Metallumcola ferriviriculae: one gene and its partner. The protein of the gene in region 2 interacts with the protein of the main gene of each other region in a pairwise test. Links are inferred from orthologs where the notes say so. Each region holds a gene or a part of one and is shown on either strand. Other genes may lie near its edges. The genes, in order: dprA and recA.

The links.
Region 1: the proteins of recA (region 2) and dprA interact in binary tests that used the Bacillus subtilis proteins (3 or more experiments, as listed by UniProt). The link is inferred for Metallumcola ferriviriculae from one-to-one orthologs.

What each region holds. Positions count from the first base shown.
Region 1 is NZ_CP121694.1:2,084,052-2,100,390, reverse strand. The notes cover bases 9,142-12,043. They hold dprA (DNA-processing protein DprA), read right to left. Parts: upstream 11,183-12,043; coding sequence 10,100-11,182; downstream 9,142-10,099. Other genes in these bases: ligD (non-homologous end-joining DNA ligase), read right to left, coding at 11,264-12,043; topA (type I DNA topoisomerase), read right to left, coding at 9,142-10,012. In the rest of the region: frr (ribosome recycling factor), read right to left, coding at 1-319; pyrH (UMP kinase), read right to left, coding at 325-1,041; tsf (translation elongation factor Ts), read right to left, coding at 1,148-1,801; rpsB (30S ribosomal protein S2), read right to left, coding at 1,937-2,674; GTP-sensing pleiotropic transcriptional regulator CodY, read right to left, coding at 2,858-3,637; ATP-dependent protease ATPase subunit HslU, read right to left, coding at 3,663-5,063; ATP-dependent protease subunit HslV, read right to left, coding at 5,063-5,605; tyrosine recombinase XerC, read right to left, coding at 5,617-6,525; methylenetetrahydrofolate--tRNA-(uracil(54)-C(5))-methyltransferase (FADH(2)-oxidizing) TrmFO, read right to left, coding at 6,598-7,908; more of topA, read right to left, coding at 7,922-9,141; more of ligD, read right to left, coding at 12,044-12,154; MFMK1_RS10450 (alpha/beta-type small acid-soluble spore protein), read right to left, coding at 12,415-12,639; MFMK1_RS10445 (YifB family Mg chelatase-like AAA ATPase), read right to left, coding at 12,934-14,460; MFMK1_RS10440 (DUF1015 domain-containing protein), read left to right, coding at 14,662-15,957; MFMK1_RS10435 (YraN family protein), read right to left, coding at 16,040-16,339. UniProt on the Bacillus subtilis protein: Protein that helps load RecA onto ssDNA during transformation. Binds cooperatively to circular ssDNA, is able to bridge different segments of DNA. Favors the loading of RecA onto SsbA- or SsbB-coated ssDNA and formation of RecA-DNA filaments.
Region 2 is NZ_CP121694.1:2,195,540-2,211,892, forward strand. What follows is about bases 5,748-8,663. They hold recA (recombinase RecA), read left to right. Parts: upstream 5,748-6,644; coding sequence 6,645-7,682; downstream 7,683-8,663. Other genes in these bases: MFMK1_RS10995 (metallophosphoesterase family protein), read left to right, coding at 5,748-6,391; MFMK1_RS11005 (regulatory protein RecX), read left to right, coding at 7,693-8,148; rny (ribonuclease Y), read left to right, coding at 8,433-8,663. Also shown: MFMK1_RS10970 (helix-turn-helix domain-containing protein), read left to right, coding at 1-661; 30S ribosomal protein S12 methylthiotransferase RimO, read left to right, coding at 688-1,992; pgsA (CDP-diacylglycerol--glycerol-3-phosphate 3-phosphatidyltransferase), read left to right, coding at 1,979-2,524; MFMK1_RS10985 (hypothetical protein), read left to right, coding at 2,763-3,293; MFMK1_RS10990 (AAA family ATPase), read left to right, coding at 3,286-4,773; more of MFMK1_RS10995, read left to right, coding at 4,985-5,747; more of rny, read left to right, coding at 8,664-9,971; MFMK1_RS11015 (hypothetical protein), read left to right, coding at 10,117-10,641; MFMK1_RS11020 (TIGR00282 family metallophosphoesterase), read left to right, coding at 10,676-11,452; MFMK1_RS11025 (stage V sporulation protein S), read left to right, coding at 11,583-11,843; MFMK1_RS11030 (dipeptidase), read left to right, coding at 11,970-12,914; MFMK1_RS11035 (PHP domain-containing protein), read left to right, coding at 12,914-13,750; MFMK1_RS11040 (LL-diaminopimelate aminotransferase), read left to right, coding at 13,734-14,894; MFMK1_RS11045 (translation initiation factor 2), read left to right, coding at 14,977-15,216; MFMK1_RS11050 (helix-turn-helix domain-containing protein), read left to right, coding at 15,327-15,548; MFMK1_RS11055 (hypothetical protein), read left to right, coding at 15,617-16,084; MFMK1_RS11060 (FxsA family protein), read left to right, coding at 16,153-16,353. UniProt on the Bacillus subtilis protein: Multifunctional protein involved in homologous recombination, DNA repair and competence.

The DNA of each region.
Region 1 (16,339 bases), 110 kb from region 2 along the record:
GAGTTAGCTGGGGAATAGCAATACGAATTACGTTACCATCGTTGTTTGGATTAAGACCGAGGTCAGATTTTAAGATAGCTTTTTCAATTTCCCCTATGATACTTTTATCCCACGGCTGTACCAACAACAAGCGGGGTTCTGGTGCAGAGATATTACCTACTTGATTTAACGGTGTAGGTACTCCATAATATTCCACTTGAATCTTGTCCAACAGAGCTGGGTTAGCCCTTCCGGCACGCAGAGTTGACAGTTCGCCCTTTAAAACCTCAATAGCACCATCCATCCTGTTTTTGGCATCATTTACGATTTTTTCAACCACCAGGATTACCTCCCTACATAAGTTCCTATGGCCTTACCCATAACAGCTTTCAAAATATTACCTTCTTGGTTGAGATTAAAAACTATCAGCGGAATTTTATTATCCATACACAGCGAAGCAGCTGTTGAATCCATAACCCCTAGACCCTTATTTAAAACCTCAATATAACTTAGCTCTTTATACATTTTCGCACCAGGGTTTTGGACCGGATCTGAATCAAATACACCGTCTACCTTTTTAGCCATCAAAATTACTTCGGCCTCAACTTCTGCAGCCCGCAAAGCGGCAGTAGTATCAGTAGAGAAATACGGATTACCAGTACCCGCCGCAAAAATCACGACTCTACCTTTTTCAATGTGTCTAATTGACTTTCGACGTATATACGGTTCTGCTATCTGTCTCATCTCGATGGCGGTTTGTACCCGCGTATCTACACCATGGTTTTCAAGAGCATCTTGCAGTGCTAAGGAATTAATCACCGTGGCAAGCATACCCATATAGTCTGCTGTAGCCCTATCCATCCCCTTAGCGCTGCCGGCAACCCCACGCCAAATGTTTCCACCGCCAACAACAATTGCTACATCAACACCAGCATCTTTCACCTGTTCAACCTGCTTAGCAATGGAATTTAAGGTCTCTTGACTGATGCCGTATTCGTTACCTCCAGCCAATGCCTCACCGCTAAGTTTCAACACCACACGCTTATACTTCGGCTCATTCATCAATGGCCTACCTCCATTTATGACAATAATTCTTTCTACACGAACAAGTAAAATCCTTTCATTCGGCCATTATTTTTTTTAAAAAAGAGCACAAACGAGTGTGCTCTTAGCCTTTTTGCTGCGTCATAGCTTGCACTTCGGCAGCGAAATCATCTTCTTTTTTCTCCATGCCCTCCCCAAGCTCAAATCGGGAGAAACGGCGAATACTTATATTTTCACCAATGGTAGCAATTTTCTCAGTAATCAGATCCCCTACTGTTTTGTCTGGGTCTCTGATATACTCCTGCTCTAACAAGCATATTTCCTTAAAAAACTTGTCCAAGCGCCCTTCCACCATTTTTTCAACAATTTTTTCAGGTTTTCCTTCGTTTAAGGCCTGACTTTTCAATATTGATCGTTCTTTGTCAACCTGCTCCTTAGGTACGTCCTCTCTTTTGACATACATAGGATTAGCTGCCGCAACTTGCATGGCAATGTTCCTGGCCATTTCTTTAAAATCGTCGGTTTTAGCCACGAAATCAGTTTCGCAATTAATTTCTACTAATACGCCAATACGACCGTTGCCATGTATGTAAGACTCTACAACACCTTCAGAAGCAACGCGCCCAGCCTTTTTAGCAGCAGCAGCCAAACCCTTTTCGCGCAAGAATTCAGCGGCCTTGTCCAAGTCACCATTAGTTTCTTGCAGTGCCTTTTTGCAATCCATCATCCCAGCACCGGTACTTTCGCGCAATTCCTTAACAAGTTTTGCAGATATCATTTGTATCCTCCCTTCCGATTAGCAAGAAAATCGATTTCATCGCCTTAGGCGCATTGAGGTAATCGCTTATCTTGTCCGAGGAAATTATTCATTTCTCTACATTAAAATAGTGCCCCTCCTAAGGAGGGGCTGTAATTATTCTGCTACCGCCTTAGCCGCATTATCTGCTTCAGCTTTCTCTTCAGTCTCAACACTGTTGGACCCTTCAATAACGGCATCAGCCATTTTACTGGTTAACAGTTTTACTGCTCTGATAGCATCGTCATTTCCAGGAATAACGTAATCGATCTCATCGGGATCGCAGTTGGTATCAACAATAGCAATTATTGGAATACCGATACGACGAGCCTCAGCTACCGCAATTTTTTCTTTGCGTGGATCAACAATGAACAGTGCTCCAGGTAGTTTTTTCATGTCCTTAATACCACCGAGAAACCGCTCCAGTTTTTCTTTTTCTCCATTCAAATGAGAAACTTCTTTTTTAGGCAGTACATCCCACATGCCTTCAGCTTCCATGCGCTCTAATTCATGCAGTCTATCAACCCGCAGACGAATAGTCTTAAAATTAGTGAGCATGCCACCCAACCAACGCTGGTTTACAAAATACATGCCACAACGTTCGGATTCATCACGAATGGACTCTTGTGCCTGCTTTTTAGTTCCGACAAAGAGAACACTTTGTCCATCTGCAACTATTTCGCGAACAAAATTGTACGCATCTTCAATCATGCGGACGGTTTTCTGCAAATCAATAATGTAAATCCCATTACGCTCAGTAAAAATATACTTAGCCATTTTAGGATTCCAGCGCCTGGTCTGATGACCAAAGTGAACCCCGGATTCTAATAATTGTTTCATGGAAATCACACCCACGGTTACACCTCCTCCCTTGGTTTTCTTCCTCCGCTTCGTTCGTCTTTCTTCGGAACCTTTTGTAGGCACCCCCGAAGAAATCCCGAAAGCGTGTGTTTTAGACACCATGTATAAGTATAGCAAAATTTTCTGCCGGCCACAAGCTAATGTTTGAAAAGTTTGTTGAAAATGTCGAGTTAGAATTTAATGCTTCAATTTTTTGATTTCATTTAATAAATTATCATTCAAAACCCTAATATAGGTGCCCTTCATGCCCAATGATTTCGATTCAATCACCCCGGCACTTTCAAACTTGCGTAAAGCATTCACAATTACAGAACGGGTAATGCCCGCCCGGTCGGCAATTTTACTGGCAACTAATACCCCTTCGCTACCATCAAGTTCCTCAAAAATATGGTCCACGGCTTCCATCTCTGAATATGAAAGTGTTCCCAAGGCAATGTGCACTGCCGCCTTTTTCCTTGCTTCTTCTTCCACTCTCTCCGCCTTTGACCTTAATATTTCCATGCCTACAACCGTTGCCCCATATTCAGCTAGGATTAAATCTTCATTAGTAAACTGGACATTGAATTTTGCTAGTACCAATGTGCCTAACCTTTGTCCGCCTCCGTTAATTGGAACAATGGTGACCAACTTATTATTAAAAAGGCATTGGTCTTCTTCAAAAATACATGCATTGGCAATCTGGTTGAAGTTGGCTTTTGTCTCATGCGTTCTCAATAATTCTTCATTATATTCTTCCGGAAAACGTTCGGATTTGGTAACTATATCTTCCATAATGGCACAAGAAAACCCTTCCATAAAAGTATATCCTAATATTTTTCCGTGCCGCCCTACGATATAACAATTTGCATTAATGTTTTCCGATAGTACCGTCGCCATTTCCTCAAAATCAACAGGGTTCCCCGCTGCTTTTTGCAGCAACTTATTAATGTTTCGTGTTTTTTCTAACAGTGTTTTCATTTTTTTATCTATCCCCCTAAAAAATCTATAAGATATATCTAGCTAAATCCTGATCCTTTACGATACCAGCAAGTTTGTTTTCCACATATGCACTGTCAATAACAACTTCTTTGGTACCAAATTCCGGAGCATTAAAAGAAATTTCCTCCAACAATTTTTCTAAAATTGTATGTAAGCGCCTCGCACCGATATTTTCCATACGTGTATTTACTTGAAAAGCAATACTAGCAATACTAGCAATAGCATCTTCTTTAAAGTTAATTTTTATTCCTTCTACTTCCAGAAGTGCTATGTATTGTTTGATTAAAGAGTTATGCGGTTCAGTCAGAATTCTGCAAAAATCCTCCTGATCGAGGCTTTCCAGCTCCACTCTAATGGGAAAACGTCCCTGTAGTTCTGGAATTAAATCGGTAGGTTTGGAAACATGAAAAGCTCCAGCGGCAATGAAAAGAATATGGTCAGTCTTCACCGCACCGTACTTAGTCATTATCGTTGACCCTTCCACTATTGGCAAAATGTCCCTCTGTACCCCCTCCCGAGACACATCGGGCCCCTGGGAACTATCTTTTCCAGCAATTTTATCAATTTCATCCAGAAACACAATTCCTTCTTGCTCAACTCTATGAATTGCCTCATTATTGACTTCTTCAACATCTATCAATTTCTGAGCCTCTTCCTGAGATAAAATCTGTCTGGCTTCTCTAACCTTAACTCGACGTCTTTTTTTGTTCTTAGGCATCATCCCACCTAAAATGTCCTGAAGATTAATACCTAGCTCTTCCATGCCTGATCCGGAGAAAACCTCCAGCATCTGTGGGCGAGTATCGCTTACCTCCACCTCAATGGTTTCATCCTCCATTTCGCATCGTTTCAACTTTTCTTTCAGGATATCTCTTTTTTCTTCAGCCCTTTTTAGTCTCTGCTGGTATAGTTCATCCCCTTGACTTTCCTGTTTGTTTTTGTTGGGAAAGAAAAATTCCAACGGATTACTCTCCTGCTTATCGTTTTGCGGCATGGGGGCCATAATATCTAAGATGCGGTCTTCAGCAAGCTTTTCTGCTTCAAATAGAACACTGCCAATTTTTTCATTTCTTACCATCCTTATTGCTGTGTCCACCAAGTCGCGGACCATGGATTCCACATCTCGCCCAACATAACCTACCTCGGTAAACTTACTAGCCTCAACTTTGATGAAAGGTGCTCCTACCAGTTTGGCCAACCGCCTAGCAATTTCCGTCTTGCCTACACCGGTAGGCCCAATCATTATGATATTTTTTGGTAATACTTCGTCTTGCATATCTTCGGGCAATCTTTTACGCCGATATCGGTTTCTTAAAGCTACCGCTACACATCGCTTAGCTTCCGACTGCCCCACTATAAACCTGTCCAATTCCCGAACTATTTCCCGAGGCGTCAAATTTTCCATTAGCGTCCCCCCTTTAGCTGCTCCACAGTAATGTTATCATTAGTAAACACACATATAGACGCCGCTGTCAATAACGCTTCTTTCACTACAATATCAGCAGGTAAATTGGTATTGTTAACCAGTGCCCTAGCAGCAGCCAATGCATATGCACCGCCAGATCCAATAGCAGCAATATCATCGTCAGGTTCAATAATCTCACCGGTGCCGGAAATTATTAAAAGATTGTCTTTATTTGACACCAACAATAATGCCTCAAGCTTACGAAGAACCCTATCGGTGCGCCACTCTTTGGCCATTTCTACTGCCGCTCTAATTAAATCTCCATAGTACTCTTCAAGCTTTTTCTCAAACATATCAAACAATGATAACGCATCGGCTACAGATCCTGCGAATCCGGCAATTACTTGACCATTGTATAAACGGCGAAGTTTCTTTGCACCATGTTTCATGACCGTCTTATCACCAAAGGTTACCTGACCGTCGCCGGCCATGGCCACTATGCCATTTTTTTTAACTGCAACAATTGTTGTGGCGTGAAACATAATTCCCCCCCTTACGCTCGTGGATGAGTGTTTTGATATACTTCTTTTAACCGTTTTTTGGTCACATGAGTATAAATTTGTGTAGTAGATAAACTAATATGTCCTAGCAGTTCCTGAACCACACGTAAATCCGCCCCTTGATCCAGCATGTGCGTAGCAAATGAGTGACGTAATGTGTGTGGCGAAACTTTTTTGGCTAACGCCAATTGTTTTACGTACTTGTCCACGATGTAATGCATACCCCTGACAGTTAGCGCATCTCCTCGATAGTTAACGAATAGGGCTCCGGACCTTGAAAGGGTTAATTTAGGCCTGGCTTCTTTTAAATAAGTAGAAATAGCATCTGCAGCTTTGCTGCCGAAAGGGACTAAACGCTCCTTAGCCCCTTTCCCCATAACCCTAACATACCCCAAAGAAACGTCTACGGAGTCTAACTTTAGTAATGCCACTTCACTTACCCTAGCTCCGGATGAATAGATGAATTCTAGTAGGGCTTTGTCCCTAATGCCGAGAGCATTTCTTTCATCCGGCGCTTTCAAAAGTTCAATGACCTCTTCATAATATAAAAAGGATGGCAGCTTTTTGTCCTGTTTCGGAGTCTTTATCATTAAAACCGGATTCGTTTCAACCACTTGTTCCTGATTCAAATAGCGGAAGAATGAACGTAATGCGGCCAATTTCCTTGCCGCTGTAGTCTTCTTGCAACCGCCTCGTATTAACCAAGATAGAAACTGCCTGATAATACGATAATCAATTTCGGAGGGCCTGACTTGGGAAGGCTCTTTATTAAGAATATCTGCCGTAAAAAGATTGAACTGAAAAATGTCTTTTTGGTAGGCAATATTAGTCAGTGGCGAACAATTTTTATGTACCTTTAAATAAATTTGGAAGGCATCTAATGCCTCCTCCATGCTAGTCATCCCTATAATCCTCCAGCTAAACATTATTATGTTAACATATTCACAAGCTTCTGACAAGCATTATAACAGTGACTAAAAGGTTAAAGCTTTAGCTGCCTTAAATTGCGCCAGACTGGCTAATGCTCTTTCTGCCAGCATTTCGTTTTTACGTGACTTTGGTTTTATTTTTTCCCCTAAAGGCGGTAATAAACCAAAGTTAATATTCATAGGTTGAAATTTATTAGCGTTGGCCTCCGATGCATAAGCACATAAAGCACCAATAGCGGTATCCTGAGGAAAAGATAACAATGATTTGCCACTGACAAACAATGACGCGTTCAGTCCTGCTACTAAACCACTTGCCGTGGACTCCACATAGCCTTCAACACCAGTAATCTGCCCAGCAAAAAAAATTTCTTCTTTTTCGCTCATCTGCATGGTTTCTTTAAGTAACCGTGGTGAATTGACAAATGTATTGCGGTGCATTACCCCGTATCTAACAAATTCTGCTTGTTCAAGTCCCGGTATCAGGCGGAAAATCCGTTTTTGGTCGGGCCATTTAAGATGTGTTTGAAATCCAACTATATTATACAATGTAGCCGCCCGATCGTCCTGCCGCAGTTGTACCACTGCAAAAGGTTCCTTACCCCTCTTCGGGTCAACTAACCCCACCGGCTTCATCGGGCCAAATAAAAGTGTCTGATATCCTCGTTTAGCTAGCTGCTCCACCGGCATACACCCTTCAAAAAAGCGTTCCTTTTCAAACTCTTTAACTGGCGCCAGTTCAGCACTGATTAACTCTTGATGGAATTGAGCATATTCGTCTTGATCAAGGGGACAATTAATGTAATCTGCATCGCCCTTATCATACCGTGATGCTCGGAATGCTTTTTGGTAATCAATGCTCTCAGCCGCGACAATCGGGGCTGCTGCGTCATAAAAGTATAAATATTCTTCGCCGGTCAACACACTTATTGCCGACGCCATCTTTTCTGATGTTAAGGGCCCGGTGGCGATAATAACCGGCCCTTTCGGCACTTCCATTTCTTCACTTAAGTCTACATCTATAAACGGGTTGCCCCAAATTCTATCAGTTATTTCCTTAGCAAAGGCTTCCCGGTCCACAGCCAACGCTCCACCAGCGGGAACCCTGTGTTTGTCCGCACATGCCATGATTAAAGAGTCCATTTCCCGCAGTTCTTCTTTTAGTAAGCCTACTGCATTGGTTAAACTCGTACCTCTTAAAGAATTGCTGCAAACCAATTCTCCAAAAAAGTCTGTTTTATGAGCCGGAGTCATTTTCTTCGGCCTCATTTCAACTAATTTTACATGAATTTGTTTCTTCGCTATTTGCCAAGCCGCTTCGCTTCCTGCTAGTCCAGCGCCTACTACGGTAATTTGCATAAAATTCCAACTCCTACTGTTCGGCCTGTTTTTTGACTTGACGGCGATAAGTACACTCTTTATTTCCACACTCTACCCTTGTTCCATGTTTCTTTGATTGCTTTTCCACCATATATGTATTACATTCCGGGCAGCGCTCTTCCACCGGCTTTGCCCAGGAAATAAAATTGCAGTCAGGGTAATTACTGCAGCCAAAGAATTTACGTCCTTTTTTACTGCGTCGTCCCACAATCTTACCCTCGCAAAGGGGGCATTTGACACCGATTTCTTCCAAAAGTGGTTTTGTGTTTCGACAATCGGGAAACCCGGGACAAGCCAAAAATTTGCCGTAACGACCAAATTTTATTACCATATTGCGGCCACATTTCTCGCATAGAACATCAGATACCTCATCTTCTATTTCCACCTGACCCATTTCTTCTTCTGCCTTATCAAGCAACTCTTTGAATGGGCCATAAAAATATTCCATCACGTCACGCCAGTCCCTATGACCTTCCTCAACCTCATCCAATTCTGTTTCTAAACTAGCCGTGAACTCAGCATCCACTATATCGGGAAAGTATTCCTTTAAAAGCTGTACTACCACTAGGCCAAGTTCAGTGGGGTGAAACTGCTTTTCCTCACGTGCCACATAACCCCGAGATATAATGGTCTCTATAGTAGGTGCATAGGTACTTGGCCTACCAATACCCAATTCTTCAAGAGTTTTAACCAGAGATGCCTCACTATAGCGCGGCGGCGGTTGAGTAAAATGCTGTTTATCAATTAATTGGTCTAATTCGAGCTTGGCCCCTATGTTAACCTCGGGCAGCAAGTCATATTTTTCTTGAATGCTTTCATCATCGTCAATGTAGATTTCCATAAAGCCGGCAAATTTGATAATTGACCCCGTTGCCTTAAATAGATATTTTCCGCCGGAAATCAGTACAGTAGTGCTTTCTAGCAGAGCAGAGCTCATTTGGCTGGCTAAAAATCTTTTCCAAATCAAAGTGTACAAACGATATTGATCCCGAGACAAATATTCTTTGATTTCTTTCGGAACACGCCCTATATCTGTTGGTCTGATAGCCTCGTGAGCGTTTTGAGCAGATTTTTTGTTACCAAATTGGCGCGGTTGTTCCGGAATATATCTACTTCCATACCTTTCCTTGATATAGTCCCGGACCTCTTGTTGAGCAGACTCTGCAATGCGCGTAGAATCCGTACGAATGTAAGTAACAAGACCCACAGCACCTTCTTTGCCAATATTAATACCTTCATACAATTGTTGAGCAATACGCATTGTTTTTCTGGCAGTATAATTCAATTTCCGGTAAGCATCCTGTTGTAAGCTACTGGTGGTATAAGGTGGAACAGGATTACGCTTTTTATCCCGCTTCTTAATATCGTCAACAATATAGGTACAATCCTGCAATTCGGCAAGCACTCGCTCCATATCCTGCCTGGATTTTATTTCAATATTTTTACCTTCAAGCTTTGCTAACTTAGCTTCTAGCTTTTCTGTCTTAACTTGAAAAACGCCATCTAGTGTCCAATATTCTTCTGGTTCGAATTCGTTAATTTCTTCTTCACGGTCACATATTAATCTAACTGTCACTGATTGCACCCTACCAGCACTTAATCCTTTTTTGACTTTTCTCCACAGCAAAGGACTAAGATTGTAGCCAACCAACCGGTCCAGAATTCTTCGAGCTTGTTGAGCATCCACCAAATCAAAATTAATTTTTCGAGGATGTTTCACTGCATTAGTTACGGCACCTTTTGTAATCTCATTAAATTGGATGCGACAGTTTTGATCTATTTCCATCTTTAACGCATGGGCCAAATGCCAGGCAATTGCCTCTCCCTCTCTGTCCGGGTCAGGAGCCAGCAAAATATTGTCGCTTTTCTCTGCAGCTTGACGAAGTTCTTTTAATAACTCGCCCTTACCGCGAATGGTGATATACTTAGGTTCAAACCTTTGTTCAACGTCTACACCAAATTGACTGCGCGGTAGATCTCTAACATGCCCCATGGAGGACTTTACTGTATAATTTCTTCCTAGAAACTTGGAAATTGTTTTTGCCTTCGCCGGCGATTCCACAATTATAAGTGTCTTTGCCAAAAATCTTCACCTCAAATTCTTACGATTAAATGTCGTTAATCATTATAAACATGGATAAGGTTAATTATAACTATTTGTTAAAAATTATTAAATCGCCTGATAATAACTGCCTGGCAACTTCTTAACCAATCCCTTTACTTCAAGAAACAATAGTAACGACTGTAGACGTTCCATAGAATGGCCTATATCTCCCGCCAGTTGTTCAAGATGTATTGGTCCGCCGCAAAGCAAAGATATTATTTCTTCTTCCTCAGCGGTAAGTAGAACTCCTTTTTTACCCGGAGCATTATTCTTCCACAGGCCGCTGCTGAAACCCAATTGATTTAGTACATCATCAGCGTCTTCGACTAGAAGTGCCCCTTGCTTTAATAATCTGTTAGTGCCAACACTATTGGCACTGTTAACCGGACCAGGTACCGCAAAGACGTCTTTCCCCTGTTCCAAGGCCAGATCAGCCGTAATCAAACTACCACTTTTTTCTGCAGCCTCTACCACTACTACTCCAGAACTCAAACCACTAATAACTCGGTTCCGAATAGGAAAATTCCTCGCTTCGGGAGGAGTATTAGGAGGAAATTCCGATATTACCAAACCTTTGGTGCAAATTTCCTGATAAATCTCTTTATTTTGTTTAGGATAGCAAATATCCACGCCTGAACCCAAAACCGCTACAGTCTTGCCCTGGGCACCTAGAGCGCCCTTATGAGCTGCTGTATCAATGCCACGAGCCATTCCACTGACAATAACTAACCCACTGGATGCTAGGTCAGACGCTAAGTTATAGGCCACCTTTGCACCATACGCAGTGGCCCTGCGGGAACCAACCACCCCGATTGTCTCATCCTTTAATATAGTAATATCCCCACGGTAGTAAAGCACCAGTGGTGGGTCGTAAAGCCATGTCAGCCTTTCCGGGTAATCGGGATGATCAAGATGGATAAAATAAATTCCGTTTTCTAAAAGCAGTGCAGTCTCCCTGTGCGGGTCAAAATTCTTTCGGAACTGCAAAAAGGTTTCAATCTGCGCCTGAGATATTGCTGTTTGGCGCAACAGTTCAGCAGAACATGTCCATAACTCTTCAACACTGCTGAATTCCTGCAGAAGCTGCTTTAATGACCTCGGACCAAAACCCGGTACTTGACTTAAACCCAGCCAACAAATATCCTTCATAAACGCTCCCCATCCCGAAAACCTTTTTTCAATGCTTTCGGGGTAGAAGGGCAATTTCCTTCTTATTGAAAAAAATTCATGCTAATGAATCGGCGGCAGTTTCTGTCTTTTGGTGAGTACACCCTGAAAAAGCGTGTCCCTTTCTCTTATCTGGTCCAAAACATTAGTCATAGTAAATTGATATGGATGAATACTGCGCTGCTCTACTTCCTCCCAGGAGATCGGCATTGAAACGGTCGCGCCCGGTACCGGGCGTACGCTGAACACTGAAGCCATTGTTCTACCGGCCCCATTTTGAAGATAATCAATATATACCTTATTTTTACGGTCTTTAATATTGCGAGCAGTTGTAGCCTTTTCCGGATAGGCCGAGGCAATCATTTCTGCCAATCCCCTAATAAAATTTTGAACCTGAGAGTAGCTGTACAGCGGTTGGATAGGAATATAAATGTGTAACCCTTTTGATCCGCTGGTCTTAGGATAACCCATCAATCGAATGCTTTCTAAGGCTTCTCTGATGATTTTTGCCATGCTCAAGACATCTTGCCAAGTTGACCCCTCAGCTGGATCCAAATCAAAAACCGCTATATCGGGCTTCGTCGGGTTTGTATAAGATGCGAGCCAGGTATGCATATCGATACACCCCTGATTTACCACCCAAAGAATGTCCGCCACTTTATTTATGATAATATAATCAATGACCTTCTCACGTTTACCCATCGCAACTCTTCCCAACCAGTCTGGTGCATAATCCGGGCAGTCCTTCTGAAAAAAATGCTTCCCGTCTATGCCATCGGGATATCGTTTCATGGTAAAAGGTCGCTTTTTAATGTAGGGCAGAAGAAAAGGACCTGCTTTGTCGTAATAGTTAAGCAGATCGCCTTTACTAAAATTATCATTAGGCCAGAACTTTTTCTCTAAGTTTTTAAGCGTAACATTTACATCGTCTGTATTATAAATAAATTCCTTCAATTATTTCCACTCCGATTAATTTATTTTCTTAATTTTTTCACCAACTTTAAACAAAACTAAGTAAAAAACAAATAACTGAGCAACTCCAGTAACCAGTGCAGCGACAATTCTCATTCCATTAGTCACGGCTTCACCCCCACCGTTTTATTAGTTATAATATTATTTTATTCATGTTAAATATATTATTTCTGTTAAATCAATTTTTTAACACAACAAAAATAAAGACCGGGAGATGACCCGGTTAGAGTTAGTAAAATTAATTATTTTGTCGTGGTTGACAGCTGTTGTTCCGCCATCTGGATCATTTTTCTTACCATGTGTCCACCAACTGAACCGCAGTCCCTGGACGAAATTTCGCCCCAATAATCTTCTGAACCTTGATAAACAGGAATGCCAAGTTCACCGGCAATTTCATACTTCATATTATCTAAAGCCTTGTGAGCCTGGGGCACTACATGTTTCTTCCCTTGTTGTCCTTGAGCCATCATTATCACCTCCTTTAATTGGTATTAGTTTTTCCCGGAGGCGAAAAATTATGGTGAATAATTAAAGGCATAATTGTTTATGGTTGCCAAAGTTTCTTTAAGAGGATGTTCAAAAAGTCCATCGCAGGTGAGCGGCGAATTTCTGCGTTGCTCAGTCTTTGAGACTGCTCACGTACGCCACCAGTACGCTCCGCGTCTGAAAGCCTTCGCGCCTTGAACTTCTTGCTCCTGCTACAATGGACTTTTTGAACACGCACTTTAAATCATTTTTCTTGGTAAAAAACTTCGAATTATTTATTGCAAGTTACTTCTGTCAAGACTTCTATATTGAATTGCTTCCGCCAAATGACTGCTTGATATCTCTTCTTGCCCAGCAAGGTCTGCAATAGTTCTTGCGACTTTCAAAATTCGATGATGGGCGCGCATACTTAAGCCCAAGCGGTCATATGAAATTCTCAGTAAGTTTTCTCCTTCTTTATCCACTTTACACCATTTTTTAAGGGCCTTGACATCTAATTGACTGTTTGTATAAAATCCTAAACCTTTATATCGCCAGGTTTGTACTTCCCTTGCCTTGATAACCCGTGACCTAATTTGTGAAGAAGATTCCGATGTCTTTACAACTCTAGTTTCATCAAAGGCCATTCTGGGCACCTCTATTTGAATGTCTATCCGATCTAGTACAGGACCGGAAACACGACTTCGATAACGTCCGACCTCATAGTCACTGCAGGTACATTGTCTGGAAGGGTCTCCGAAGAAGCCGCATTTACAGGGGTTCATTGCTGCAATCAACATAATTTCAGCTGGGTAATCAACAGTTGCTGAGATCCTGGATATTGCCACATTACCATTTTCCAATGGCTGCCTTAAGGATTCTATCACATCCTTACGATATTCCGGCAGCTCATCTAAAAACAGTACCCCGTTATGAGCCAAACTAATCTCACCTGGCTTAGGTATACGGCCACCACCGATAATACTTGCGGAAGATGCAGTATGGTGTGGTGCACGAAAAGGCGGCCGAGTAATCAACGGGAAAACAGGATTTAATTGCCCAGCAGCACTATACACCTGGGTGATTTCAATACACTGCTGCCTGGTCAATGACGGTAAAATTGAAGGTAATCTTTTAGCCAACATAGTTTTACCGGAGCCTGGCGGTCCCACCATTAAAAGATTATGACCACCAGCTGCTGCAATTTCCATTGCGCGTTTCGCACCGCTTTGCCCTATTACATCAGCCAAATCCGGATCCAATTCTTTGTTACAATCATCAAGCCGCTTAGGCTCAGCAGGTGTAAGAGCTAAGCCCTCATTAAAGTCCATCGCCAATTGCCGTAGGCTTTCTGCCGGGTAAACCCGTATGTTATTAGCTAGTGCACCTTCCCAAGCATTAACTTTTGGCACAAAAAAGCAATCTTTACCAAGCTGTGATAATGCTAATGACATGGGTAATATACCGGAAACTGCTCGAACGGTTCCCTCTAAAGACAGCTCCCCTACAAATACCTTGCCGCAAAGAGCGTCTAAATTTAGCTGTCCGTTAGCAGCCAATATAGCTAAGGCAATGGGCAGGTCAAAAAAAGGACCAACTTTTTTTATATCAGCCGGTGCCAGATTTACAGTAACTTTCTGATCAGGGAAACGAAAACCGCTGTTACGGATGGCAGCTTTAACCCTGTCTCTTGCCTCCCTAACTGCAGCGTCGGGCAAACCGACTATTTCAAAGCCAGGCAACCCCAATGATACATCCACTTCCACCTTTATTAAGCAAGCGGAAATACCAATTAACGAACAGCTTTCAACTATCGCTAACATATGAAAACACCCACACCTTTATCGCATTAGATTCTTAGTGGTATTTTTCTACAAAATTTTCCATTAACCTTCTCACAAATGCCTTTTATCCCTAATTTAGTAGCTAGCTAATTATTTCAGGAATTTAATGCTTAATTCATTGAGTTGAATTTAATGTCAAGATATAATAAAATAACTGCAAACATAAGAAGGAGGAAAAAAATGGCGGAAATAGTCCCAATTAAAGGTCTACGTTACAATCCTAAAATGGTAGCACACTTAGAGGAAGTAACCACCCCACCATACGATGTAATAGGACCTGAAGCACAGAATCGTTTCTATGAACAGCATCCCTACAATATAATTCGTTTAGAGTTAGGAAAGACTTACCCCGATGACGATACTGATAATAACCGTTATACTCGAGCATCAGAGATTTTTAAGCAATGGCAGCGTGATGGCATTTTGGTTCAAGACAGCACTCCCAGTTTATACCTTTACCGCCAGGAGTTTTCAATCAATGGAAATACCTATAATCGTACCGGTTTCATTACCGGTCTAAAATGTGTGGATTACGGACGCGGCGAAGTTCTTCCGCATGAGGAAACCCTTCCAAAAGCTAAGACCGACCGCAAACTCCTATTAGAATCCTGTCAGGCGAATTTTAGCCCGATTTTTGGTCTTTACGACGAAGAGGAGAAATCATCTCAGAAATTGCTTTTAAAGGTATGTCAATCCAAGGAACCTGATTGCACGGTTTCTGACAGCACCGGCGTAATTCATAGGCTTTGGGCTGTGACAGACATTGATGTCATCAACAAAGTACAAAAGAACTTATTCGCTAAAACCATTTATATAGCGGATGGTCATCATCGCTATGAAACTGCGTTGAAGCATGCTGAAGAAATGAAAGCAAAAGGTCATGACGGGTATGGTCACATTATGATTACTTTGGTTAATCTTCACGACGATGGACTGATTATCTTGCCCACTCACAGAATGATAAAAAACACTTCTGCGGAAGACTTAACTCGGCTGCTCGCCGAAAGTAATAAATACTTTATCATCGAAAAAGTAGCTGCTGATGCTGGTGCCCTTGAAGATAGGTTAAATGAGACAAGTAAATCGGCCTTTGCCATATATGCGGGCGGCGATCAAGCGTATTTCCTTACCTTAAGGCCGGATTGCTACCCGGAAACCTTATATGGTTTGGATAAGAGCTTACATTGGCGCAAACTAGATGTTGCCATTCTCCATAGCATGTTGTTAGAAAATGTTTTGGGACTTGGTAGTGCGGAAAGAGCATCAGGTGATTTTATCACTTATACTCGTAACGGGAAGGACACCATTGATAAAGTAAAGAATGGAGACTTCTGCTTTTCAGTACTTATGCGGCCAACTCAAGTTGAACAAGTTACTGATGTTGCAGGTGCCGGAGACAAAATGCCCCAAAAGTCAACATACTTTTATCCCAAATTAATCACCGGTTTGGTTATTAACCCGTTGGGCAGTAAATAACTCAATCAGAAGAAGCCCTCTTTTTAAAAAGAGGGCTTCTTCAATGTATTGCAACTTTACTTGCAGCTAATACCTTTTAAAATTAAAAGGCATGCTTTATCACATTAATTTCTGTGACTTCACCCGCTGGGGTTAAATACACACCTACTACATCAAAGCGCACATTTCCCACATATTCTTCTACGGACTGCAGGTAGATCACTGCTAATTGCCGTAATTTTTTTTGCTTTCTTATATCTACACTTTCAAAAGGCGAACCAAAACGAGCAGATGTCCGACTTTTGACCTCCACAAAGACCAATGTATCGCCATCTCGGGCAATGATGTCAATCTCCCCATACCTACAACGGAAATTACGGGCAACAATTTGATAGCCAAATTT
Region 2 (16,353 bases):
CCAGACAAAGATGTATAATGACCATGATGATGAAACGGATGCCGCCGAAAAAAGTACCTCCGAATCTTTAATGCAGTGGAAAAGGAACATTAAGGTTGTGGCTGCAGTGTGTATAGGCATACTAATATTAGCGGGATCTGTTGGTATGCTACTCTATTCAAGTGATGACAATGGATCAAAACCTGCGGTATCAGAAAGCAGTACACCTGATTTATCTCCTAATAACGATGTTTCAAAGGACGGGTCGGGGTCAGAGCATGCTGGGAACGTGTCCAACGAAAAAAATGAAGACAAAGAAAGAGATGAAACTGTACTGGAGAAAACAACAACGGCACCCGGAATTAACGCTGAAATCACCGTCGAGGCAGAAAAACGCTGTTGGGTAAAGTTTACTGTGGACGGTAACAATACGTACACAGGTACAATCGTTGGTCCGCTTAGTAAAACTATTAATGCAGAAGATAATTTTGCAGCAGTTTTTGGAAATGCCGGTGCGGTTTCAATAAAGGTGAACGGCAAACAGATAACTGATATTGGCGGCGATGGTGCCGTTAGCCATATGCAGATGGAAATAACTAACTCCGAGACGTTAATAGTACGGATTAATGGAAAGGAAAAAATGGAAATTAAGATTTCTACTGAGAAAGTCAGTAATCAATGAAGAAATAGGGAGGCAATAAACCATTAATGACTAGTGTAAAAATTGAAACACTTGGTTGCTCTAAAAACCTTGTAGACAGTGAAATAATTTTAGGGTCATTGGTACATGCAGGTATGCATTTAGTGGATGATTGTACAAACGCAGAAATTATTATTGTAAATACGTGCGGGTTTATTGCCCCGGCAAAGGAAGAGTCTATAAATACAATTCTTGAAATGGCAATGTATAAGGAGAACGGGAAGTGCAAGAAACTGGTGGTAACCGGGTGTATGGTAGGGAAATATGGCGTGGAATTGGCCAAGGAAATTCCCGAAATTGACCTGCTGGCTGAAAGCAGCGATGTTACTAAAATCGTTGATGCCCTGGGTTTAAGAGAAACTAGTGCAAACAACGCTCTATTACGAACAGAGACCACAAATATGCAGCATACCCGTTATTTGAAGATTTCTGAAGGGTGTAATAATAATTGCACATACTGTACGATTCCCCAGTTAAAGGGTAATTACAAAAGCAGGTCTATGGAGGAAATAGTGAAAGAAGCTGAATTTCTTGTTCAATCTGGGGCAAAGGAAATTGTTTTAGTGGCTCAGGATACGACTAGGTACGGTGTTGATTTATCTGGTAAAAGAATGCTAGCAAAGTTAGTCAAAGCATTAGTAAAGATTGAAGGACTGGAATGGCTCAGAATGTTGTACTGCTATCCCAGTGAGTTTACGCCAGAGTTGATTAACATTATCGCGAATGAAGAAAAGGTATGTAATTATTTGGATATCCCGCTTCAGCATGTATCTGATGATATATTGAAGCGTATGGGCAGGCGTAGTGATAAAAAGCAGATAGTAAGTCTGCTAGAAACTCTCCGAAAAGAAATCCCCGACATTACAATCAGATCTACTTTTATCGTCGGATTTCCCGGTGAAACGGAGGGTGAATTTAACGAACTTTTAAGTTTTCTTAAATCTGCTAAATTAGATTGGGTTGGCGCGTTTACTTATTGGCCGGAAGCAGATACTGCTGCGGCAGAATTTCAGGACCAAGTTTCCCAGCGGGAAAAAGAAAAGCGGTTGGATATTTTAATGGAAATGCAGCGCCATATTACTGCGGACAAAAATAGCCAACTGATTGGCAAAAAAATTGATGTCATCATAGAAGGAATTTCCTCAGATTACCCCGAATATAAAGTGGGTAGATCTCAACGTCAGGCTCCGGAAGTAGATGGGATTGTCTACGTTACTACTTCAGTCGAGCCGGGAGAAATCATCTCGGTACGCATTACCGGTGTTTGGGGTGATTATGATTTGCTAGGAGAGGATGCGGGTGAATTTAGCTAATAAGCTGACCTTGGCACGGATATTTTTAGTACCGGTTTTTATGATAATTTTACTGGTACACTTAAGATACGGCGAATATATAGCTGCAGGCATATTTATACTGGCCGCCAGTACCGATGGCTTGGACGGATATATTGCCAGGTCTCGCAAACAAATTACCAGGTTGGGAAAATTGCTAGACCCATTGGCTGATAAGCTGCTTGTGACAGCAGCGCTGATATCTCTCGTGGAGTTAGACAAAATACCGGCCTGGATTGCTGTTTTGATAATAGGCAGAGAGTTTGCGGTAACAGGGTTGCGTACCATTGCTGCCGGCGAGGGAGTGATTATTGCAGCCAGCCGATGGGGTAAATTGAAAACTATTTCCCAAATAGTGGCTATTGTTGCCATCTTAATTCATGATTTTCCTTTCAATTACATTAACATACCTATTGGAGTAATTTCCCTTTATGTAGCAGTAATATTTACACTATGGTCAGGTTTTGACTACTTCCATAAGGCAAGAAAGCTGCTACGAGGGTCACTCAAATAAGAACCTTTTAATTTAACTTTTGGAAGCAGGCATGGTCTGCTTCTTTTTTAATTTATCAAAAAGTATAAGTACGTTCTGATAAATGGGGATTGTTAAGGGGGGGTATGCTCCCGTATAATTGTGGTGCTTACTCCTAGAACGTATACTGCACATTAGGTTTCCAAGGATTACATAAGCATTATAGCGTTCCGTTATGCTATACTATATTAGTATTAAGTATTTATCGGAGTGATATACCTTGAAATTTAATGGCTTGAATCTTACAAAAATTGTGGTTGTATTATTGCTTTGTCTGGCTCTATTATTTGGCGGGCAGTATATTTACCGACATATTGTCCTTGATAAACCAATGGGAGAGGAGCTTACTGCGGTTGAAGGGGTAAAGGACTACCGGGTGGTTTCTGCGGGCGGCGAAAAGGAAATTGTCTTAATAATGTCACCGTTGAACAATCTTCAAGAAAGTTTTTTGAAGGCCCAGGAAATTGTCTACAAAGTTTATTCGGACCAGACCCGTGTTAAAGTTAGTGATAATACTAATGACATTCTTCAAGAAGTATGGTATCAAAGTCAATTTACAGTCTACGAGGGTATTTATTCTGGACACTTTGTAGATATGAAACATCAGCTAAATGATATTGCAGCACAGTATTCCAAAGTACAAATAAGAGCATATGTGGATAATGAAAGAGTATATTTTCAAGCGGTAGTTGGAGAGCACTTTCTATACCGTGTAATAAATCGGGAATATGGAGGTGATCCTGTTGCTTAAAGAAGTGCTGATTGGGACTAGTATAGCATTCTTGGTATTTCTCGCCGCGGCAGGATATGATATTGTCCCATTACTACTTCTGGCAGGTGTGGCAATGATGTTTTTTATTGTTGCGGATAAGAAGGGGCTGGGTCAGGGTCGTCGATTTGAAGATTATTCGGCCAAAACTACCATTGGTTTTGATCAAATAGGCGGCCAGCAGGCTGCGAAACAGGAGTTAACAGAAGCATTGGATTTTATTATTAATCCGCAAAAGGTTGAAGAATTAGGGATAAGACCGTTAAAGGGAATTATATTATTAGGTCCACCCGGCACAGGGAAGACTTTGTTGGCAAAAGCTGCAGCAAATTATACCGATGCAGTTTTCCTAGCCGCGTCAGGCAGTGAATTTGTGGAGATGTATGCAGGCGTAGGGGCTCAACGGGTAAGAAAGCTGTTCCAACAAGCTCGGGAGATGGCAGTGAAAGGAAAAAAAGACCGGGCAATACTCTTTGTTGACGAAATTGAAGTATTAGGTGGAAAAAGAGGTAGTCATGGCAGTCATTTGGAATATGACCAGACACTAAACCAACTTTTGGTAGAGATGGATGGATTAAAAGCTAATGACGACGTGAGGGTTTTGCTGATTGCTGCTACCAACCGTGCTGACATGCTTGACGAAGCATTGATGAGACCAGGAAGGTTCGACAGACAGGTGAAAGTACCTTTACCTGATAAGGATGGCAGAAAAGAAATTCTTAAAATACATTGCACGAACAAGCCGATTGTGACGGATGTTGATTTAGACCAGGTGGCGAAAGATAGTTATGGTTTTTCCGGGGCACACCTTGAAAGTGTGGTTAATGAGGCAGCCATTATGGCTTTTAGAAATAATATGCAAGCCATTATTCCGGAACATTTTCGCGAGGCAATCGACAAGGTTATGTTAGGGGAAAAATTAGATAGAAAGCCCACCAGTGAAGAGGTGGAGAGGATTGCGGTCCATGAGACAGGGCACGCACTAATAAGTGAAATATTACGGCCGAATTCAGTTTCCCATCTGACGATTACTTCTCGGGGCAACGCCTTGGGCTATATGCGTCAAACGCCCCAGGATGACCAATACCTTTATACGAGAAAACAATTGGTTGACCAAATTAAAGTATGTGTCGCCGGTGCCGAGGCAGAAAAACTAATCCTGAACGGCAGCAGTACCGGTGCTGGAAACGACTATCAACAGGCTGTAAATTTAGTCTACAAAATTATCAGTGTTGGTTTATCTTCCCTCGGCATAGTAGATATGGAGAATGCTGATAAGGGTTCTATTACCAGCGAAATGAACAGCATTCTTAATGAGCAAAATCATGCAGTTAAAGAGATGTTAAATCAATATCACCGACCATTGGTTGCTATATCTCGTCGACTTATGACAGATGAGCATATTTCCGGTCAACAACTACGACAGTATTTGCAGGCAGACCAGGCAAATGCATCTATTTAGGCCATTCAACCAGTAGAAGCCCAACTAGGGCTTCTACTTTTAATCCATCCAATAGCAGTTATTTTTGATTTTTAGCTATTAGGTTATATATTTAATGGTTTTTTTGTGATTGATTAACCTCAAAAGTGTTAAGTTCGATTAATATGCATAGTAAGAACGAATAATGGGTTTTTCACTGGGTGCATACTAATCGTAGATTGAGGTGACGATATTGCAAAGATTGCGATTGATGCATAAAAACCAATGGGCAAATCTGTTTATGGCTTTAGTCGGGGCTATTTTAATAGTTAGTATTTTCGGTCATATGCAGTTTCAGGTGGAGGCTTTACAGTTTAACCTCTCCATGCAAATATTTGACCACGGAGTAACTGAGATAATAATTCCGCCAGTTGGTACAATTAGTGCCAAAACCCACGCCACCCCGTTGCGCTTTACTATCCGATTAGTTAACATTGATATGGGATTATTGCGTCAATTGCTGGATAAATCTCCGGGACAAGAAAAACTTATAGCCAAATTAGAAACAGAATTACTACGTACATTAAGGATATTTATCTTAAGGATATTACTTTTAGCTGCCCTGGGCGGGATGTTTGGAGTTTTTTTACTACGCCGAAAAAGGGCAGCTACATATATCCGTGGCGCTATTACTGGAGTAATACTGATGGGGTTATTGCTGTTTGGCAGTTATAATACATATAATACTGACAGCTTTTTGACACCAAAGTATGAAGGAATATTAAGCGCAGCACCGTGGATGGTAGGGCTGGCTGAGAAGGCATTGGGTAAAATTGATAAACTAGGCGAACAAATGCAAGTAATGGCAAGTAACCTTTATGATTTATTTGAAAAAGTAGATACACTGCAGCCGGTAGGAAGTCAAACAGATACCTTGCGTTTACTGCATATTTCTGACATGCACAATAATCCGGCCGGGTATGATTTTGTTCAACAAATAGTGCGGGACTTTAAGATAGATGCGATTCTTGATACCGGGGACTTATCGGATTTTGGCAGCCCTTTGGAAGCAAAACTGGTTTCGCGATTAGAAGATTTAGATGTTCCGTACATGTTTGTCTCGGGTAATCATGATTCGCCGGCGATTGTTGAAGCTATGAAAAACTTAAAAAATGTTGTTGTTCTAGAAGGAACAACTTACCAGCTGAAAGGTTTGAAAATTTTTGGCTTCGGTGACCCTGCAGCAGTTTCTACCAGCATCACTCCTCCCAATCCTAAACTCGTTGATGAATATGTAGATTCTATCCAGACAAAATTTGAAAAAAATATACCAGTTGATTTAATAATGATACATAATCCCGGTATTGCACGAGAGTTTGCCGGCACGGTACCTGTAATCCTCCACGGGCATGACCACAAATTAAAATTACGGGACATTGACGGAACCCATATAATCGATGCCGGTACCAGTGGTGCCGCCGGTATCAGGGGCTTACAAACCAATAAGGAAGTACCATATTCAGTAGTGCTGCTGCATTTTAAAAAAACTAAAGACGGATATCGACTTATAGCAGCTGATAGTATTAAAGTATTTAATCTACGCAGTGGTTTCCAATTAGAACGCACCCTTTTTAGTGATGTGAACGTGATCGTAAAATAGAAAGCAATAAATTGTGTGTTGTTGCTTAGTAAAGGGTATATTATTTTGGTTAACTAAAGGGGATTGTCCAAGGGGACTAGAATTAATTATTAATAAGAAGAAGCTAATTGCGGGTACCTTTTTGGTCGCTAAATGTCGTGTATAGGTTTGAAATAGAATAAACTTGGATAAATAAGAAATTTAAATTGACAGTGTTTACCAAATGATTTATAATTATAGCGAACAAATGTTCCTTTAGGGAGTGATTATTAAAATGAGTGAGAAACAAAGGGCTTTAGAAATGGCGTTGGGTCAAATCGAAAAACAATTTGGCAAAGGATCAATAATGAAGTTAGGGCAATCCACGGCAAAACTCAACATTGATGTAATTTCGACAGGCTGTTTAGCAATGGATATGGCTTTGGGGGTTGGAGGTGTTCCTAGAGGCAGAATCGTAGAAGTCTATGGGCCTGAATCTTCGGGTAAAACCACTGTGGCGTTACACATAATTGCTGAGGCCCAAAAAAATGGAGGAACCGCGGCATTTATTGATGCAGAGCATGCTCTGGACCCTCTGTATGCAAGAAATTTGGGCGTTGATATTGATAACTTACTAGTATCCCAACCTGATACGGGTGAGCAAGCTTTAGAAATAGCCGAGGCCCTGGTGCGCAGCGGCGCAATTGATGTAATTGTCATTGATTCGGTTGCTGCCCTTGTGCCGCGAGCGGAAATAGAAGGCGAAATGGGCGATGCACATGTGGGATTACAAGCCCGGTTGATGTCTCAGGCTTTGCGAAAGTTGTCCGGTGCCATCAGTAAATCTCATACAACAGCAATTTTTATTAATCAAATTCGTGAAAAAGTAGGGGTAATGTTTGGTAGTCCTGAGACCACTCCAGGTGGCAGGGCATTAAAATTTTATGCCTCGGTAAGACTGGATGTGCGCCGTATTGAAACCCTAAAACAGGGTCAGGAAATGGTTGGCAATCGCACCCGGGCAAAAGTGGTTAAAAATAAAGTAGCCCCTCCCTTTAAACAAGCGGAATTCGATATAATGTATGGTCAAGGCATTTCTCAAGAAGGATGTATTGTGGATATTGGGGTAGAAATGGGCGTTATACAGAAAAGCGGAGCATGGTATTCCTATGGAGACGATCGATTAGGACAAGGCAGGGAAAATGTACGTGAATTCTTAAAAGATAATAAGGACCTTAAAGAGGAATTGGAATCAAAGGTTAGAAAGGCAATTAGTGAAAAATTGGGTTTGCCTGTTGCAGAAGAAAAGGTAGAACAAGCAGAGGCTAACTAAGGGTGTGCCTATGTCCGACAAAGTGATGGCAGCAGCACTGAGGTTACTTAATTTTCGTTGGTATACAGAGTCGGAATTGATTGACAGGCTTAATCGAAAGGGTTTTGAAAGTGACGAGATTAATAATGTAATGACTGAACTTAAGTCTTTGGGTTACGTAGACGACAAACGATTTGTAGATCAATGGGTTTCCCAAAGAAAAAGGTTAAAACCAATGGGGAAGATTCGTATAAAACATGAATTGCAAGCTAAAGGTGTTCAGCGGGAGGTAGTAGATAAAGTGCTTGAAGAAATGCTTCCCCAGATTGAAGAACATGACATTGCACTGTCACTAGCGGACAAGAAACTAAAGAAGAACCCACGAATAGAGTGGCGCAAACTGGCGGCATTTTTAACAAGAAGGGGATTTTCCTGGGAAATAGTATCCCGCGTTGGCAGAGAGCTTGACATAAACAACCAAAAATAATACAATGATTTTGGGAGAAACTAGGTTTAGCCGACTGCCTTAGTGCGGGTTATATATAGATTAAAGTAAACTGGTTTATTGATAGGTGTTTTGTCTATAATTAGTGTTTCAATACTTTAATCTGAATAAGTATGCTTATTTGCATGCATACCCGTTATATGGTATTGGTATGGCCGAGTTTCTAACTCGGCCTTTTTTGTTGGTAAGACTGACTCCCAACGTATTACATGTCTATGTTAATGCATTAGTTATTAAAAATTTTTTGAGAATAGGAGGTGAATGCTATGGATTTAATTCCCATATTGATAGCGATTATACTTGGTCTTATCGGATTCGCAATAGGGTACTTTCTTAGAAAATATTTAGCCGAGGCTAAAATTGCTTCTGCGGAACAGGCAGCAGAAAAAATTATTGGTGAGGCCCAAAAGGAAGCTGAGGCTAAAAAACGGGAGTCCTTACTTGAGGCTAAAGAGGAAGTACACAAACTACGCAGCGAAGTAGAAAAGGAAAACCGTGAACGACGCAGCGAGCTTCAACGCCTGGATCGGCGCCTGGTACAAAAGGAAGAGGCGTTGGATAAAAAGAGTGATAGTCTTGAAAAGAAAGATGAAGGGTTACAGAAAAAACTTGAAGATGCTGATAACCTAAAAATCGAATTAGAGAGTCTTCACCATAAACAGGTAACAGAATTAGAACGGTTATCCGGATTGACTTCCCAAGAGGCAAAAGATATTTTGCTGACGAACGTCCAAGAAGAAATTAAACATGAAAGTGCAATAATGATTAAAGAAATGGAAGATCAGGCCAAGGCAGAAGCGGATAAACGATCTAAAGAAATTGTAACAATGGCTATCCAACGTTGCGCAGCAGACCATGTGGCAGAAACAACTGTATCAGTAGTTACTTTGCCTAACGATGAAATGAAAGGCCGAATCATCGGGCGTGAGGGACGCAATATTAGAACATTGGAGACTCTTACTGGCATAGATTTGATTATTGATGATACTCCGGAAGCTGTTATCCTTTCTGGTTTCGATCCAATTCGCCGCGAGGTTGCTAGAATCGCGCTTGAGAAACTAATATTAGACGGCAGAATTCATCCTGCGCGTATTGAGGAAATGGTTGAAAAAGCGCAAAAAGAAGTTGAACAGCACATTCGCGAAGAAGGTGAACAAGCTACATTTGAAACCGGTATTCACGGTCTTCATCCAGAATTGGTTCGGCTGCTGGGAAGACTTAAGTACCGTACCAGCTATGGACAGAATGTGTTAAAGCATTCCATTGAGGTTGCTCATTTGGCATATATGATGGCCGAAGAGCTGGGTATGGATTCGCAATTGGCTAAGAGAGCAGGTTTGCTTCATGACATTGGTAAAGCTGTTGACCATGAAGTTGAAGGTCCACATGTTAAAATCGGGGCAGATTTGGCGAAGAAATATCGTGAAAGCAGCGATGTGGTGCATATTGTTGGCGCGCACCATGGAGATATTGAAGCTGAAAGTATGGAGGCAGTACTGGTTCAGGCTGCTGACGCTATTTCAGCTGCAAGACCCGGAGCCCGAAGAGAAACTCTTGAATCTTATATTAAGCGACTGGAGACATTAGAAGAGATTGCTAACTCCTTCGAAGGTGTTGAAAAATCTTTTGCTATTCAAGCAGGTCGGGAAATTCGTATTATGGTTAAACCTGAACGGGTGGATGACGCTTCATCGCCACAGGTGGCTAGGGATATCGTAAAACGAATCGAGCAGGATCTTGAGTATCCTGGACAGATTAAAGTAGTGGTAATCCGAGAGACCCGCTCGGTAGATTATGCAAAATAGAGTGAATTTGAATACAACGGTCCTTCGGGACCGTTTTCCATTTCTGCGATAAATATCAGTGGAAAGTTTCATCACCCGATGCAGGAAAAGCGACTATAACTAAAGAACATTACTTAAACAGTATTTGATAGGGCAGGTGAAATTAATGGGGCTGCAGTTTCGTAATGGTGAGGAAGTTTCAGATAGTATAGGCCTTCTTATATCAATCTTAGTACGTTACCCGGAAGTAGGTACTATAAATTTTGACCCAAAACACAATGTATTAAAGTTTACGTTTATTCTTTCCCATAGAGTTACCGAGGACCAGATAGAAGTTTTTTCAAAAGAATTTAAAGAATGCGTCGAAACTTTCAGCCATATTGCTGATACCGTTTTACGGGACAATAGGTTAATCTGCTGGGAACATGATGAGGTTATGCTTATAGAAGTCTATCGTGATGTGGAAAGCCTCAGTCAAGACGAAATCGCCATGCTGATCTCCTTGCTTTACAAACACTTCTTAGGAATATTAGTTGCTGATGAAAATGATTCCTTTTTTGAATATGATTTAGATTATCAGGAAGAGTTAATTAGTAATATTTTGGAAAGTATAGAAATGGGTACGGAACTCCCCGAAGGAAAATTAATTGCGTTTCGTGACGACGGTAAAGTAATGGTATTCAATAAGTAGCCACTATATTGCATGAACACAGGAGGATGTAGTTTTGAATATAATGATGATTGGTGATATTGTTGGGCGCCCTGGAAGGAATATTGTTCGTCAAATTCTTCCTGAACTACGGCGGGATTACGCAATAGACTTGGTAATAGCGAATGGTGAAAATATTGCCGGTGGTATTGGTGTCACCCGAGAGACGGTCGCCGAACTTTACAACTCTGGAGTAGATGTGATTACAACGGGTAATCATGTTTGGGATAAGAAAGATGTATTTAATTTCATCGACCAGGACCAGTACATTGTTAGACCTGCCAATTACCCACCAGAAACGCCCGGAAAAGGTTATACAATTATAACCATTGACAATGTAAACGTCGCTGTAGTCAGCCTGGCCGGCAGGGTTTTCATGGAGCCGTTAGACTGTCCTTTTCGTACAGCAAAAGACAAACTTGATAGTATTCATAATAAGGCAGATGTTTTTATCGTTGATTTTCATGCCGAAGCAACATCAGAAAAACAGGCCTTAGCTTGGTTTTTAGATGGGCGGGTTTCTGCTGTTTGCGGCACCCATACACATGTTCAGACTAATGACGCCCGCATTCTGCCGGGAGGCACAGCCTTTATAAGTGATGTCGGCATGACCGGTCCCTATAATTCGGTATTAGGCGTGGACAAGGATTTGGTAATAAAGAAGTTTACTGGACAGCTCCCAGTAAGGTTTGAGGTTGCCAACGGACCCTGCCAGTTTAATGCGGTAATTGTTGAGGTTGATATTTGTCTTGGTAGAGCAAAAGAGATAGAAACGGTTAATTTTGTCCGATAAAAAATTTTTTGTTTATATTATGAGAATATTTAAAAAAATCTTAATATAAAAAAGGAATTTTTTAGTGTGTGCTAGAATATACAGATAATAGGGGTAATATATCATTGAAACAATCAAGGAGGTCTAATCTATGGAAGTGTTGAAGGTTTCAGCAAAATCGAGTCCAAATTCTGTTGCAGGCGCTTTAGCTGGTGTTTTAAGGGAACACGGCGGCGCTGAATTGCAAGCTATTGGTGCCGGTGCGCTTAATCAAGCAGTTAAAGCGGTAGCTATTGCCCGAGGTTTCGTTGCTCCTAGTGGTGTTGATCTGGTTTGTATCCCCGCATTTACAGATATAATGATTGATGGTGAAGAGAGAACTGCAATTAAATTAATTGTGGGGCCTCGCTAAGTAAAAGTTTTTAAAAGACCTGTTTGTTTACAAAAGACAAGCAGGTCTTTTGTTTTGCTATTTTTTCAGTTTTATGGTTTACTTTTTGCTATGTGCTTGTAATAATACTGTTAAGAAGGTGATATTTTGAATGCATTTATCGTGGATACTCATTGTGATTCTGTCAAATGGCTTGCGCAAGGTGTCAGTTTGAGAAACCATCCAGGTCATTTGGATTTAACCCGCCTTAATTCCGCTGTAAAGCTCCAATTTTTCGCAATGTTTGTTGAAAGCAGTTACAAACCTCAGCGCGCGATGGAGCGCACATTAGAATTAATTGACTTATCTTTGCAGTCAATGGAGCAAAATAAAGATGTCCTTACTATGGTGAATACCCGGGAAGATTTGCAGCAATTGACCACGGCTAAAACCTGCGGTGCCCTGCTGGCAATTGAAGGCGGTGAGGCTATCATAGATACCTATATGGTGCGTCACCTTTTTCGCCTTGGAGTTAGAAGTATCGGTTTGACTTGGAATCAGCGCAACCGACTGGCAGACGGTGTATTAGGCGGTTCCGGCGGCTTGACTCAATTAGGTAAGAAGGTGGTAAAAGAAATGAATGCTTTAGGTATACTGGTAGATGCGGCCCATATGTCACCTAAATCATTCTGGGATGTGTTGCGTACCTCCAGCCAGCCAATAATAGTATCTCATGCCAATTGCCGCGCACTGTGTGATCATGTTCGCAATCTTACAGATCTACAGATAAAGACTTTGGCAGCTCAAGATGGAGTTTTTTGTTTGACATTTGCCCCTGATTTCCTCAAAGAAAATGGCAGTACAATTGACGATCTCCTTGACCATATAGCGTATGCCGCGGATTTAATAGGTCCTGAACATATAGGTATCGGATCTGATTTTGATGGTGTAGATAGCTTACCTGAAGGTCTTAAAGGTGTAGAAGACTATTATAAAATATACCAGGGGTTAGAGCAACGCGGCTTTTCTGAAAGTGAATGCCAAGCAATTTCAGGCGGGAATGTAAGAAAATTACTGATGCGGATACTACCGAAAGAGGTGGGTAAAAGCTGATGGTAGTGGATTTGCATACCCATACTACTGCATCCGATGGTGCAGTTAGCCCTGAAGAGTTAGTCAAACTAGCATTGACAGCCGGGCTGCATGCTATTGCAGTTACTGACCATGATACCGTAGGAGGTTTAGCAGCGGCGGAAGAAGCGGCTGCTAAATTGCCTATTAAAGTCATTCCGGGGATCGAAATTAGTACTGACTGGCAAGATGAGGAAATCCATGCATTAGGGTACTTCATAGATTATAATTGCCAAAAACTGCAGAAAGTGTTGGATATCTTGGCAGAGGAGCGTTTCCAGCGGGGTAAAAAGATGGTGTCAAAGCTGAGACGGATAGGAATATTGATATCCTGGGCAAGGGTTCAACATCTGGCCAAAGAAGGTGTTGTGGGGCGGCCCCACGTTGCTCAGGCTATGTTGGAAGAAGGCTATGTGGGAAATATCTCTGAGGCTTTTAGGAAGTATCTGTCTAAGGGTCAGGTCGGTTATGTATGCCGAATGAAGCTTACGCCGGCTGAGGCTGTAAAGTTGATTAGAGACGCGGGGGGAGTCCCGGTACTGGCTCATCCTGGTTTGTTACGTAACCACCATAAACTAGGAGAAATTATTTCCAAGGGATTTCAGGGGATTGAAGTATATTATCCCCAGCATGATTCAGAACAGGTTCGCCTTTATTTGACCCTGGCGCAACAGTACGGCTTGGTGGTTACAGGCGGTTCTGATTTCCATGGTGCCTCCAGGGCGAAGAATAAATTGGCTGCATCGACAGTTGCTAATAAAGTCGTGAGCGACTTAGTAAAGATACGAGAGGAGACCAAGCATGGAAATTGCAAATAGGCTGCGCGGACAGGATTCAGCTATCTTTTCTGAAATGGACAGATTGCGTGTAGTTGAAGAAGATAAAGGAAGGGATATCATTAATTTAAGCATCGGGAGTCCGGACCTTCCGCCCCCACCCCATGTGGTAGAAGCTCTAAGCAGTGCGGTAAATGATTATAATAATTATGGATACGCCCTTACACAAGGAATGAAGGAATTGAGACAGGCCGTGGCTGATATGTATCTGAAACGGTTCAATGTGAAGTTAGACCCGGCAACAGAGATATTGTCGTTAATGGGATCCCAAGATGGATTGGCCCATATTTATTTAGCATTCATTAACCCAGGTGATTGGGGGCTAATTCCTGACCCGGGTTATCCGATATACAGTTTTGGCCTATTTCTTGCCGGGGGCAGGAAATACCCCATGCCATTGGTGAAAGATAACGACTTTTTACCGGATTTATCTGCCATTCCAGAGGAAATAGCGGATAAAGCTAAGATTATGGTTTTGAACTATCCGAACAATCCTAACGCTGCGGTAGCGGACAAGGCATTCTTTGAGGAAATCGTTAAATTTGCCAGGAAGCATCATATTATTGTTTGTCATGATGTTGCATATTCTGAACTCGCTTACGATGGATTTTCCCCTGACAGTTTTTTATCCGTTCCTGGCGCGAAAGAAGTGGGAGTTGAATTTTATTCAGTTTCCAAGACATATAATATGGCTGGATGCAGACTAGGTTTTGTAGTGGGCAACAGTAAAGTTATTAACGCATTGGAAAAGATAAAATCAAACATTGATTATGGAGTATTTAAGCCGATTCAGCAGGCTGGGATTGCAGCGCTTACCGGTTCACAAGAATGGGTAAGGGATTTGGCAAGTACCTATGCCAAACGCAGAGACGTTTTAGTTGATGGACTAGTTGAACTTGGTTGGCAGGTGGATAAGCCTAAAGCGTCCATGTTTGTATGGCTACCAGTTCCAAAACCTTTTCAACATTCCATTGAATTTGCAATGGATTTATTGAAAAGAGCCGGGGTCGTAGTGGTTCCAGGTATTGCGTTTGGGGATATGGGAGACAAATATGTACGATTGGCTTTGGTTTGTTCTAAAGAACGGCTTCAGGAGGTCGTAGATAGAATTTCCGCCCATTATTAGTTACCTTAAGACTATATTTTGTCATTACCGAATATACTATTGTTAAAATGAGTAAAGTGGCTTAACTTTGAGGTGATGGGATATGGTCGAAGATAGGAAACTATCGCGTAAAATTGAGGAACTGGAAGAAAAAATACATCATTTGCGGGTAAGTCGCAGGGTGTTAATGAATTTGTTGGAAAAAGTGGAGAGAGAGCGAAAACAAGATTTAGAACGTTTGGAAAAAGAAAACCGTAAACTTCAGCAGGCTAATTCCAAATATGCTAAAGACTTAATATCGAAAAATCGAAAGCTTATCGAGTTAGAGCAGGGGACAAACTAGATAAAGGACATTGGCACAAATTGCCACTGGACTTTTAACCAATTTAAAAATATTTTAAGGTTTTTTCTGACAAACTACCACTAAATACCTGTTCAAGGAGGTTATGTTTGGTGGTAGATTTTAAATCCAGAATGCCGCATTGTCCCGAAGTATCTTTAAAGGAAAAAGCGCGGGAAGAAAATGTAGATTATAACAATTTTTTAGACCACTTATCCGCCCAAAAAAGTGATGAGGAAATGGCCGATGAGTTGGGGATTTCACTGAGGACCGTAGAGCATTTACGAGAACAGTTTGAAAAGGTAGGTGTGCATAGCATTATAGGGCAGGAATAAAATTTCCTGCCTTTTAATTTACTTTCCCTCCCTATTTGCATATATTGTGAACAAAGGGAGGGATTATTATGGATGTTACAAGAGAACTATGGGTCAAGGTATTGGAATATCCGCTGGTACAATATATTCCTTTGAATCGGAGGAATCTAATAAAAATTAACGCAGGACTTCCCATGTCTCTTAGAGGGAAACCCAATATACGGCTCATCACGAATAAGGCGGATTTAATCACTAGCTATTTTCCTGCTTCAATTGATAAAAGTGAAATTATTAATCAGGTAGATTTTCATGAAAAGTTACTAATTATGGCTCTAAACTATGATGTTGAAGGTCTTATGTATCGTACCATCACCATCAGTGCAGTAGGAAAACCCACCACCGGAATGTATTATCTGTTTAATGTGGATCGGCATTTTTTTTACAGGCGCAAAGTATTCTTTCAGTGTTTTGATATGGGTGGAAAAGAAATTCCCATGCCACACACAGTCTTTAAAGTGCCATTGGTTTCCAAACGTTTGAAGTTTGACCACAGCTGACCATAATGGTAAAATTTATCTATACACGCACACAATCGGTGTAACTTCATTCCAAGGATTTGATGGTTATGTTTTTTCGCCTGTTAATGGTTTTTATCCTAGTCCCGTCCATAGAACTGATTCTATTGATTAAGCTAGGGCAGGTAATTGGTATTTTGTGGACTTTTACTATTATCGTGTTTACTGGGCTGCTGGGTGTATCACTGGCCAAGCAGCAGGGATTGATGGTACTTCAAGAGATAAGAGCTCAGTTAAATGCGGGGGTGATG